DNA from 3 places in the Paraeggerthella hominis genome. Region 2 is predicted to be linked to each of the others. Evidence: predicted binding sites of a transcription regulator. Region 2 holds the regulator's gene; each other region holds the start of a gene.

Region 1 (3,949 bases), on a different contig from region 2:
TCGCGTGGGCCATAGCGTCAGCATGTTTCGGCGGTCGTCAACCGCCGAAACAAGTTAGGCCATCAGCTTCGTTACTGCGTTTGCGTAAGCCACGGGATCGTCGATGGGCATGCCCTCCACGATCAGCGCCTGGTTGTACAGAATGTCGGCGTAGAGCTTCACCTTATCGGCATCGCCGCCCGCCTGCGCTTCTTTCAGCACCTCGAACACGGGGTGCTTCGCGTTGATCTCCAGCACGCGCTCGGATTTCGGGCCTTCGGCCCCATCGGGCATCTGAGCCATGATGCGCTCCATCTCAAGCGACACCGGACCCGCCGCCGTAATGCACGCGGGCGCATCACTCAAGCGCGACGACACGCTCACCTTCGTCACGGCATCGCCCAGAGCATCCTTCATGGCCGCGAACAGGGTCTCGTTCTCCTTGGCGGTTTCTTCGGCTTCCTTCTTCTCTTCCTCGGAGGCCAGATCCAAATCGCCCGAAGCCACGTTCTTGAGCTCCTTGGGGCCGGTGCCCTCGATGGGCTTGTCGTCGGCGTCAAGCTCGGGCTCGGGACCGTACGCCATCATCGACTGGAAGCAGAACTCGTCCACGTCGCGCGTGCACAGCAGCACGTCGTAGCCCTTCTCGAGCACCGTCTTCACGATGGGCATCTTGCCCAAGCGCTCGATGCTCTCGCCCGCAGCGTAGTAGATAGCCTTCTGATCAGCCGGTGCGGCTTCCAGGTACTCGTCAAGCGTGACCAGTTTCTGCTGCTTGGCGGAGTAGAACAGCAGCAGCTCGGCCAGCTCGTCCTTCAACATGCCGTAGCTCGTGTAAATGCCGAATTCCAAGCCGCGACCGAAATCCTCGAAGAACTTCTCGTACGCCTCGCGGTCGTTGTCGCGCATCTTCTTGAGCTCGGAGGTGATCTTCTTCTCGATCTTCTTGGCAATGGCGCGCAGCTGGCTGTTGTGCTGCAACGTCTCGCGCGAAATGTTGAGCGTCAGGTCCTGGCTGTCCACCACGCCGCGCACGAAGTTGTAATGGTCGGGCAAAAGCTCCTCGCACTTCTCCATGATGAGCACGTTGGAGCTGTACAGGGCCAGGCCCTTCTTGAAGTCCTTGCTGTACAGGTCGTACGGAGCGCGGCCCGGAATGAACAGCAGCGCGTCGTAGCTGAGCGCGCCCTCGGCATGAATGCTGAACGTACGCGCCGGGTCGGAGAAGTCGTGGAAGTCGGTCTTGTAGAACTCGTTGTACTCCTCGTCGGTAACTTCGGAGGCGCGGCGCTTCCAAATGGGAATCATCGAGTTGATGGTTTCGACCTCGGTGTAATCCTCGTACTCGGGCGTGTAGTCGTCACCCGCATCCTCGGGCTTCGGCTTCTCGCGCGTCTTGGAAACTTCCATCTGCACGGGGTAGCGCACGTAATTGCTGTAGCGCTTGATCAGGTTCTTCAAGCCGTACTCGGACAGGAACGTATCGTAGTTGTCGTCGTCGGTGTTGTCCTTGAGCGTAAGGATGACGTCGGTGCCGTGCCCGTCGCGCTGCGCCTCGGAAATGCTGTAGCCCTCAACGCCGTCGCTTTCCCAAGCCCACGCTTCGTCGCTGCCGTACGCTTTCGAAACCACGCGCACGCTCTTGGCCACCATGAAAGCGGAGTAGAAACCCACGCCGAACTGGCCGATGATGTCCACATCCTCGCCCTGCACCTCGGCATTATCGGCCTTGAAGGCCATGCTGTCGGAATGAGCGATAGTGCCCAGATTGAGATCCAGGTCGTCCTTGGTCATGCCCAAGCCGCTGTCGCTGACGGTAACGGTGCGCGCATCCTTGTCGAACGACACCTGAATGCGCAGCTCGTCCTTGCTCAGCTGGATATCTTTGTCGGTAAGGCTTTTGAAGTACAGCTTATCCACCGCGTCGGACGCATTCGAGATAAGCTCGCGAAGGAATATCTCGCGGTTCGTGTAAATGGAGTTAATCATGAGGTCGAGCAGTTTCTTGCTCTCTGTCTTGAACTTGCGCATGGTCGGCATCGCTCCCTTTCGTTTCGTCGTCTGTCATGCAAAGGGCCAAGCTGCCAACCGTCTTCGCGCATGGAAGCATCCTGATTTAGCAGTCTCAGCCTTCGAGTGCTAAATCAGGATTGTAAACCGACCTCGAAAGATGTCAAGCGCATCGCACAATACTCCGCAGTTGCTCCTCGATCATTCGGCAAGTTCGCAACGGATGCTTTTCATATCGGGCGAATACCCCGCACATGAGCGCTTTCCGTTCATCTTGGCCGAGAACAGCGCCTCATCGGCCTTCCGATACAGCTCGTCGAACGAAGCGCCCTCCTGCGGCGCCAAAACATACCCCGCCGAAGCCGAGAACAAGAAGGTGCGGCCATCCGTCACGCGACGAACCTCCATCGCGCGCAAAGCCCGGTCAAGGGCGTTCTCGAGCGACGCAACGTCAACGTCCTCGCACCACACCAAGAACTCATCGCCGCCCATGCGGCACACGATGTTATCGGGGAACACGGCTTGCAACGATTTGGCCATGTGCGTGATGACTTCGTCTCCGTAAGCGTGGCCGAACACGTCGTTGGCCAGCTTGAAGGAATCCAAATCCAGCATGACCAGCGCGCACGGCAGCTCGTTCAACGACCCTTCGCGCACAGCACGCAGACGACCCTCTATCTTGGGAATGGCGGACTGCCGATTGCGCAGCCCCGTCAGCGCATCCGTTTCCGCCATCTTAGCCAACTGCCCGCTCTGCTCCTTCAGCTGCCGCAGCGCCTCGACGTTCGCCTTGCTGCGCAAGGACTCGTTTCGACGGTCGGTCACGTCAAGGTAGTACCCCACAGCGCGAATGGGCCGACCTCGGTCGTCGCGCACGGTCTCGCACGCGGTCTCCAGCCAGATGGTGGTTTCGTCGTCAAGCTCGAACGGCGCCTCGAACGACAAGCGGGCATGATCCCGCGCAGCGTAAACGCGACGGAAAAAATTGGTGAACACCTGCCGATATCCAGGAGGAACATAACGAAACGGAAGGTCTTCAAGGTCGAACCCTTCAACTATCATCAGATTCTCCTCTATGCGACCGACATGGCCCAACACCCGATCGACCACCTCGCTTCGAGAAAGCACCAGTCGATTGTTCTCCATATCCCAATCCCAAATTTTCACGCCAGCCTGGCTCAAAACGCCCTCGAGCTTTCGTTGGGCAAGCCAAAGCTCTTGCTGGCGGTCTTTGATTTCGGTCACATCGGTGCACAAGCACAAGGCCGTATGCTTCGCCGGCAGCATCTCGACCCGGCGCGCTTCAATGTGCATCCAAACGTCTTCCTGCCCTGAGAATCGGGCTTTCGTAACGACAACAGCCTCTTCCCCGCATTCGATTTTATCAGCAATCAGGTCGACAAGGCGACGCTCGCCTTCCTCGGACCGAGCATACAGATGATCCAAGACAACTTTCTCGTACTGCTCGCAGGAAAGACCGTGCTTCCCCGACACCCCGCACGCCACCACGTGTGCGCGCACGCGTTCGCGGTCGGACCACGACAGCAGCACGATGTCGTTGGGCGTATGCTCCATCAAAATGCGCATCATGTTGCGAAGCTCAACCGTTTCGGTCACGTCGACCACAACGCCCTGCAAAAACGACGTTCCCTCGTACTCCAAAAAGCGGCTTTGATCAACCACCCAACGATACCCGCTTTTTGCTCGCATGCGATACTCCAAGGGGAACGGCTGCGCATCGCCCTCCTTCAAGGAGGCCACCCCCTTCAGAACGCGCTCGCGATCTTCGGGGTGGATCATATTCATGTACTTGTCATCGAACAGCTCCTTGATCTCTTCGTGCGTATAGCCGAACATCTCAAGAAAGCGATCGCTTATATACAAGAAGTCATGCGTGGGGCCGTCGAGGCAGCGATGGTATCCTCCGGGCATGTCTTCGTTCAAAAACGCCAGCTCGTCG
Region 2 (3,949 bases):
CGTCGCTGCGGAAGCGCGGCATGCCGCAGCCCTTCACGCGCACCACCTGCTCGTTCTGGCAGCCTTCGGGAATGCGAACCTGCACCTTCTCGTCCTCGAAGATGCCGTCGATCTCGATTTCCGAACCGAGCGTTGCCTGCACGATGGACACGTTCGCACGCGCGTGCAGGTTGTCGCCATCGCGTTCGAAGAACTCATGCGGCTGGATGCGGCAGGTTACGATCAGGTCGCCCGGACGCGCGCCGTGCATGCCTGCTTCGCCGAAGCCGGACAGGCGAAGCTGCTGGGAATCGCGGATGCCCACGGGAACCTCCACGGTCACGCGCTGGCGGTCGGGCACGCGGCCCTGGCCCTCGCATTCCGGGCACGGGTTCTCGATAGTATGGCCGGTGCCGCCGCAGGTCTTGCACGTGGTGGCCGTCTGCATGTCGCCCAAGAACGTACGCTGCACGGTGACCACGCGGCCTTGCCCGTTGCAATCGGGGCACACGACCTCGCGACCGTCGGGGCCCAAGCCCGAGCCGTCGCAGTCGGGGCACGGAGCCAGGCGATCGTACACGATCTCCTTCTTGGCTCCAGCGGCCACTTCCTCAAGCGTCAGGCGCAAGCCGACGCCCATGTCGCGGCCTTCGCGGCGCTGGGGCGCATGGCCAGCGGCCTGCCCGCCGAAGAACGAACTGAAGATGTCGCCCATGCCGAAGCCGCCGCCGAACAAATCCTCGAAGTCCACGTAACCGCCGCCGTAGGGGTTGCCGCCGCCCGCCGCGCCCGGCATGGTCCCGAACCGGTCGTACTGCGCGCGCTTCGCCGGATCGGACAGCACGTCGTACGCTTCGTTGAGCTCTTTGAACTGGTCCTCGGCATCGGGGGCTTTGTTTACATCGGGGTGCAGCTCGCGCGCGCGGCGGCGAAACGCCTTCTTGATCTCGTCTTCGTTCGCGTCCCGCGACACTCCCAGAACTTCGTACAGATCCTTGGCCATCTGTCGTTGAAACCTTTCTTCACCAGCGGAAGGACCGCCCCTTCCGCTGCACTCGTTTTTGCTTCTACCTAACTGCTATACGTCTTCGAGCGCGGAGCTTGCTATGCGCACCGCGCGGATAACCTTCGAGTAATCCATGCGCGTAGGGCCTACCACGGCCACCACGCCGGCAGACTCGCCCCGTCCGTACCGGCTTGCCACCACCGACACGCCCGAAAGCGCCGCGGCATCGTTTTCGCTGCCGATGCGCACGCTTGGAACGCCGGCAGCCTGACGGGACGCCTCGTCCATGATCTGCAGGAGCACCGTGTCGTCCTCGAGCACTTGCATGACGGGCAGCAACGCCTGCGACTGGCTGAATTCAGGCTGGCTGAGCAGCGAGCTTACGCCTAGGCGATGCGCGCGCGACTGCTCGCTTTCCTGCAAGCACGACAGAACCTCGTCGAGCGCCATGCGCACGAGCGGGTCGCGAAACGCCTCGACCATGCCCTGCCCCAGCCCGTCTTCGATTTCCTGGAGCGACTTGCCCGTGAAGACGTCGCTCAGGAAATGCTGCACGTGCGCCAGATCGTCGCCCGAAACCTCTTCGGCGAACTCCATCTGGCGATTGAACACCTGGCCGTCTTCGGTCACCAGCACCACGAGCGCCCTCATGGACGACAGCGATATCAGGGAAAGCTGCTTGATATGCAGGTTGAGGACCGAGGGGGCGATCACGATGGAAAGGCAGTCGGTCAAGCGCGTCAGAGCCGACGACGTCTGCTCGAGCAGGGCGTCCAGCTCGCTCGCACTGCGGCGCAGCTGGTCCACCACGGGGCTGTAACGATCATCGTCGCCCGCAAGGTCGGTCTGCAGCAGGTTGTCGACGAACGCGCGGTACCCGTGATCGGTCGGGATGCGCCCCGCCGACGTGTGCGGCTGCGCGATATAGCCGCCGTCCTCGAGAACCGACAGTTCGTTGCGCACCGTCGCGGGGCTCACGCCCAGCTGGTAGCGCTCCGTCAACGTGCGCGAGCCCACCGGCAGAGCGCGCGCGACGTATTCTTCGATGAGGGCTGCAAGCACCCTTTGCCTTCGATCCGAAAGCACGCTTCTCCACCTTTCCTCTCTCTTCCACCGCTCAAGCCGCCGCTTCATCGGCACCAGGCGATGCAATACCAACGTGTCATTTTAGCAGCCGATGCAAGAGAGTGCTAAAAAAGGTGACAATTATGGAGAATCTCAACGGAAGCGTCACAGAACGCGGCGGCTCGCCGCCAAATCGGAGCCGCCGGAAGGCAGACGACCGCGAACGTGGGCGCAAATCGGGACCTGCGACACCGTCGAGCACGAAGACGCCGAGGTGCGGATCGCTCCCCTCGAGGCGCTTACGGAGCAAGATCGAACAGGTCCCCGTACAGCTCGTTGCCGCAAAGCCACCCGCGTTCCGTGGGTCGCCAGCGACCGCCTTCGTGAACGACCAGGCCCCGGTCTTCCAGGTCGGCAAGCGTTTCGCCTACCCGCGGCAGCAGCCCCGCCGCGCGTTCAACGCGCGCGTCGGACACGCCGCGCGTCATGCGCATGCCCAGCATGAGGTCTTCCGCCGCCATTTGGCGCGCATCCAGATCGTCGGTGACCACGCCGTCCTTCACCCGCATGCGCCGCTCGGCGTTCTGCGTCATGGTGGCGGCGCTGCGGCCCAGGCCCAGGTAGGGCACGCCCGTCCAGTACGCGATGTTGTGGCGGCACGCGAAACCCGGCCGCGCGTAGCTGGCCACCTCGTACCGCTCGAAGCCGGTTTCGGTCAGAACCCGCGCGGCGATCTCCATGTGCGATGCCTCCACGTCGTCGTCAACCTCGTCCAGCTCGCCCGCCAGAACAGCCGCGTCGAACGGCGTGTGCGGCTCGACGATGAGGGGGTACACGCTCACATGGGTCGCCCCGAGCGCAACGGCTTCGCGCACGCTCGCCTCGAAGCTAACGTCGCTCTGGCCCGGAATGCCGCACATCAAGTCCACGCTGACGTTTTCGAACCGGGTCAGCGCCGCTTCGATAGCCCGGCGCGCATCGTCGGCGGAATGCGCGCGACCGAGCGTGCGCAGCACCTCGTCGTCGAAGCTCTGCACGCCGATGGACAGCCGGTTCACGCCCAGCGCCCAGATGTCGCGCACCATGCGCTCGGTCAGGCTTTCGGGGTTCGCTTCCATGGTGCATTCCACGTCGGGCTCGAGCCGCATGGACAAGGACAGCGTGTACAGCAGCATCGACAAGCGCGAAAGGCCCAGATGGCTCGGGGTCCCTCCGCCGAGGTACACCGTTTCAACGGAGCCCAGCTCGCCTTCTTTCGCCTTGCGACGAACTTGAAGCACCAAGTCGTCCACGTACGCGTCGATCTCCGGCGCATCCGTCGGCACCGCCGCCGTGGCGAAGTCGCAGTATCCGCACCGCTTCACGCAGAACGGCAGGTGCAGGTACAGCGCGCGATACGGATCATGAGGCATGATGGGCCCTTTCCAGCAACTCGTCGAACACCCGGTCGAAGTCCTCCACGGTCACGCAGGCGTTGATCTTCCCGCGCGCCGACGCCGCGCCCGGCAGGCCGGCCAGATACCACATGGCATGCTTGCGCATGCGCACGATGTTCTTGCCCTCGCGCTCGGAAAGCAGCCGCGCATGACGTCGCGCCATGGCTATGCGCTCGTCTACGTTCGGCATCGCAGGCTCGGCGCGCCCGGCAAGCGCCGCCTTCGCCTGCGCGAACAACCAGGGGTTTCCCTCTGCCGCGCGGGCGATCATCACGGCATCGCAGCCCGTGCGCTCGACCATGGCCGCCGCGTCGCAGCCGCGCTTCACGTCGCCGTTGCCGATCACCGCAACGCTTACGGCCTCCTTCACGCGGGAGATCACGCCCCAATCGGCGCTGCCGCGGTACAGCTGCTCGGCGAACCGCCCGTGCACGGCCACGGCCGCCGCGCCCGCGTCTTCCAT
Region 3 (3,949 bases), on a different contig from region 2:
ACATGGTGCGCGCGCATCCCGTCATGCCTCCGCACGTGCGCGTCACGGGCTGCGTGATGGATTCGGAAACCGGAGAGCTCGCCATCATCTGCTAAGGGTAAGCCCCGCGCACAACGAAGAACGCATTGTCGCCCGAAACGTACGGTTTTGCCGCGAAAACCGTACGTTTCGGGCGACAATGTGCTTGCAGCAGTGTGCGCACGACGACGCGCGTACGATGACGTCGGCGACCTCGCAGCGCTACGCCCACAAGTACGTCACCCCGCGCCCTTCCGCGGCGGCCTCGATCCCCCACTGGGCGAACAAGCCGTCGTGATACGTGTCGGGACGATAAGTTTTCGGCTGACCGTAGCCGTCGATCACCTGAATGGCATTCAACATGTACTGCGCGATGACAGCGGGATCGTCGGCCTCGGCGGCACTGGCGGGCAGGGTTCGCCACACGTAGGCAAGCGGACGACCGTACTTGTCAACCTGGCTGGTATCGTACTGCAGCCACAACGTGTCGCCCTCGCCCACAAGCCCCTTCATATGGTCGGACGCCCATACGCCCTCTTCGCGATTACGCTCCTTTTGCGGCGCCACGCTTTCGGGCGTGTCTATGCCGATAAGCCTCACCGACGCTCGCTCGCCATCGGCAAAAAGCACCGCCAGCGTATCGCCGTCCACAACGTGCCGGACCGTCACCTGGTCGAACGCAGCAGGATCCGCGTTCGCACGCTGAACGTCGGTCGAGCGCTTCGCGTCCTGCTCGGCAGCGCGGCGCGCATCTTCCGTTACATGCGCGGCCTCCAACCCGGCAGACGCAGTCGGACGCGCACCCGACCCGTCAGGCGAACCCCCTCCCGACGAAGCAAGCTGCGGCCCCGCCCATGCGGCAACCGCCAGCGCAAGCAGCAGCAAACCGCTTGCGATCCTGCCCGCCGGACTCTTTCCCAGCCGCTTCGCCATGCGCCGCGCAGCTCGCCGAACGTCCCGCTCCTTCACCGGCGGAAAGCGCCCGTCGCTCACGCCCGCTCCCCTGCGCTCATGATCACGTCGCCGCTCAACGACATGATGCGCACACGCAACACGCGCCCGTTCTCAACCTCCATCCGCCCCGTGCAACGAGGAAACCCGCCGCGCGGGCGAAATGCAGCTCCCGGACACAGAAAATACTCCGCGGGACGAGCGTCTGCGCCGGTCAGCAATTCCGGAACGTGCGTGTGCCCGTGAACGCACACCTGCGGAATGGGATCGCCCGCAGCAAGCCCCGCGCACCCGTTGAACCCTATGCGAACATCGCGCGGGTAATGCGCGACCAGAAAACGTACGCCGTCGATAACCGGATGCGCGAACCGACCCACGCGCGATCCGTACTCATCGAAATCGTTGTTCCCCAATACTGCCGTTGTGGGGGCAAGCGCCTCCAGAGCACGCAAGATATCAGGGCTGCCGATGTCTCCCGCATGAATGATGTGGTCAACGTCGGCCATAGCCGCCAGCGCATCATCGGACAGATTCCCGTGAGTGTCGGATATAAGGCCAATTACCGTCATGTGCGCATCCTTTCCTCGAATGCGCACCAGTATAGGCCATCTGCCAAGAGCAAGCCCCTCCTTCAGCGAAGCGTCAAAACCGCAAAGGCATGCTGCAAACCCCCTAAGGTCAACGAGAATGTTACGTTTTAGCACTCTCGCTTGACGAGTGCTAAAACGCGTACTATAAATGAATCGTACAAACAAACGACGCAACCGAGGCTTGAGTCACGCCCATGCGACGACGTACCTGCATGACGTGCACGCAAGCCGCACGAAATGGAGATGATGAACATGGCAATGATGGTACCCATGCGCAGGAACCGCAACCTTCTCAGCGAGCTGATGACCGACCCCTTTGACGCATTCCTCAACACGGCAGCCGCGCCAATGCAGGCAATGCAGAAGATGTCGCCCGCCCTCATGCGCACCGACATCAAGGAAACCGACGAGGCATACCAGCTGACCATCGACCTTCCGGGCTTCAAGAAGGAAGACGTGCAGGCAGAGCTCAAGGACGGCTACCTTAGCATCACCGCGCAAACGCAATCCGAATCCGAGGACAAGGATGAAAAGGGCACGTACGTGCGCAAGGAGCGCTTCAGCGGAAAATGCAGCCGCACCTTCTACGTGGGAGACGATATCGAAGAAGACGACATCAAGGCTAAATTCGAAGACGGCGTGCTGAAGATCGCCGTGCCCAAGAAGCAAGAGCAGCCCAAGATCGAGGAGAAGAAGACCATCTCGATCGAAGGCTAGCACAGCATCGGACCGCACTGAAAACGCGGACGGCAGCAAAAGAAACGAGCAGGGCGGCCCCAAAGCTGCCCTGCTCTACGAATGAGGCGAGAGGGCGGAGTCGATGACTCCGCCCTCTCGCCTCATTGCTACACTATACAAAATGCAACAATCGCCTAAGGAGACCCCGTGACCGCAACCGCGCCCCGCCTCAAAGACATCCGACAGGTAGCAGACGGATGGATCAAGAAGTACGTGCTCACCTACACCATGCCGGACGGATCGCTGTACGAATACGAAAGCGCATCCAGAAAAGGAGAAGACGCCTACCGTCGCGCACTCGAAGCAAATGCCGCCGGGAACCCAACTCCTCCCGACGCCGTATCCATCGTGCCTCAAACCCCCGACGGAAAACTGCTCCTGATCAGGGAATTTCGCTATCCGCTGAACAGTTGGTGCATCGCGTTTCCGGCCGGCCTCATGGAGCCGGGAGAAAGCCTGGCGGAATGCGTCGATCGAGAGCTTCGCGAAGAAACAGGGTACGCGCTGCGAACCAACCTGGGCGCTCAAGCAATCGACCCGCTGCCGCAAGCCGGCTTCTCGTCCACGGGGCTAACCGACGAGACCGTGCACGTTGTGTTCGCCCAGGTCGAGAAAGCGGCGGACGCGCAACCGGAACCCGCCGAGTTCATCGAGCCGTTCCTGCTCGACATCGCCGACGTCCCGCGATTCCTCGCAGAAAACACCACCCCGTTGGGTACCCGCGTCCAGTTGGTGCTGGAAGCTTTCGCGCACAGACGGTAGCCGCCAGTACGAAGACGCCCCGCACCAGCGGCCCACGCGCCTTCGCGCCTTCGCACGCCGCAAGCAAACCAGCACGGGCCTCGCCTTCGGTTTTCAAACCAGGCGAGGCCCGCACGCATCACGGAAAAACGCACATCGCACGCTTCGGCTGCTAACCCTCCAACTTACGACGATAGGCGCGCACCGCAATCAGCGACAACGCTGCCGCCGCACCGGCAATGCCGGCAAATGCCGCAGCGGGAAAAACAGCGTCTCCTGTCTTGGAAATAGCTTGCGCCGCTGCACGGCTGTCCGTTTTTGCAGCAACGACCTTCGCCGCATCAGTCGACCCGGCGGCCTGGCCCTGGCCGCCAGACGGCGCAGGCGAGGACCCAGACGTCCCGGCATTTCCAGGATTCGATGGAACAGGCTTGTCAGACGCGTTGGAATTTCCCGGGGCGTCCCCGCCCGGAGTGCTGGGGTCGTTCGGCTCCGGAGCCGGAGGCTCCTCGGCATCGGGAACGCTCACTTCTACGGGCATCGTTGCGATATTGCTCTCGGCACCTTCGCCAATTCGCTCTGCGAACAGGTAAAGCCTGTCGGTTTCTTTATTGAAATCGGCGGGCAGCTCAAATGAAACCGAACCGCTTTCGCCCGAAACCTTGCCCACGGTGCCGTAGCCGACAGGGGTACCGGTCCTCCAATCGCCGCCGCGCACCACAAGGGCGGACACTACGCGATCATCCTGATCGAGGGCAGCGCTTCGCGACATTCGACCAGAAGGGGAGGCGTTGGCCGCATACTCTACGGAGATCTTTTCGCCGTCAACGCGAGGGCTGCTCGCATCGAACTTCCAAGCATCGTTGATCAGCGTGAGTTTCCAAGCGTTATCTTCGGTGGCCAAAGGCTTC

What was found. The regulator HrcA, encoded in region 2, represses chaperone genes, less so after heat shock. The targets are predictions, from matches to a motif close to TNTTAGCANNCNNNNNNNNNGNNTGCTAANA.
Region 1: the regulator HrcA is predicted to act here: its motif matches at 2,094-2,124, upstream of htpG (molecular chaperone HtpG).
Region 3: the regulator HrcA is predicted to act here: its motif matches at 1,665-1,695, upstream of LQE90_RS06540 (Hsp20/alpha crystallin family protein).

What each region holds. Positions count from the first base shown of each region.
Region 1 covers NZ_JAJNOQ010000002.1:100,547-104,495, forward strand. Annotated here, with positions in the region: gene htpG (molecular chaperone HtpG) at 55-2,010, opposite strand; gene LQE90_RS02710 (EAL domain-containing protein) at 2,191-3,949, opposite strand, start outside.
Region 2 covers NZ_JAJNOQ010000001.1:193,060-197,008, forward strand. Annotated here, with positions in the region: gene dnaJ (molecular chaperone DnaJ) at 1-982, opposite strand, end outside; gene hrcA (heat-inducible transcriptional repressor HrcA) at 1,058-2,119, opposite strand; gene hemW (radical SAM family heme chaperone HemW) at 2,350-3,462, opposite strand; gene dusB (tRNA dihydrouridine synthase DusB) at 3,452-3,949, opposite strand, start outside.
Region 3 covers NZ_JAJNOQ010000004.1:251,628-255,576, forward strand. Annotated here, with positions in the region: gene LQE90_RS06525 (beta-class carbonic anhydrase) at 1-95, shown strand, start outside; gene LQE90_RS06530 (thermonuclease family protein) at 241-1,011, opposite strand; gene LQE90_RS06535 (metallophosphoesterase family protein) at 1,008-1,538, opposite strand; gene LQE90_RS06540 (Hsp20/alpha crystallin family protein) at 1,812-2,276, shown strand; gene LQE90_RS06545 (NUDIX hydrolase) at 2,445-3,059, shown strand; gene LQE90_RS06550 (DUF6273 domain-containing protein) at 3,211-3,949, opposite strand, start outside.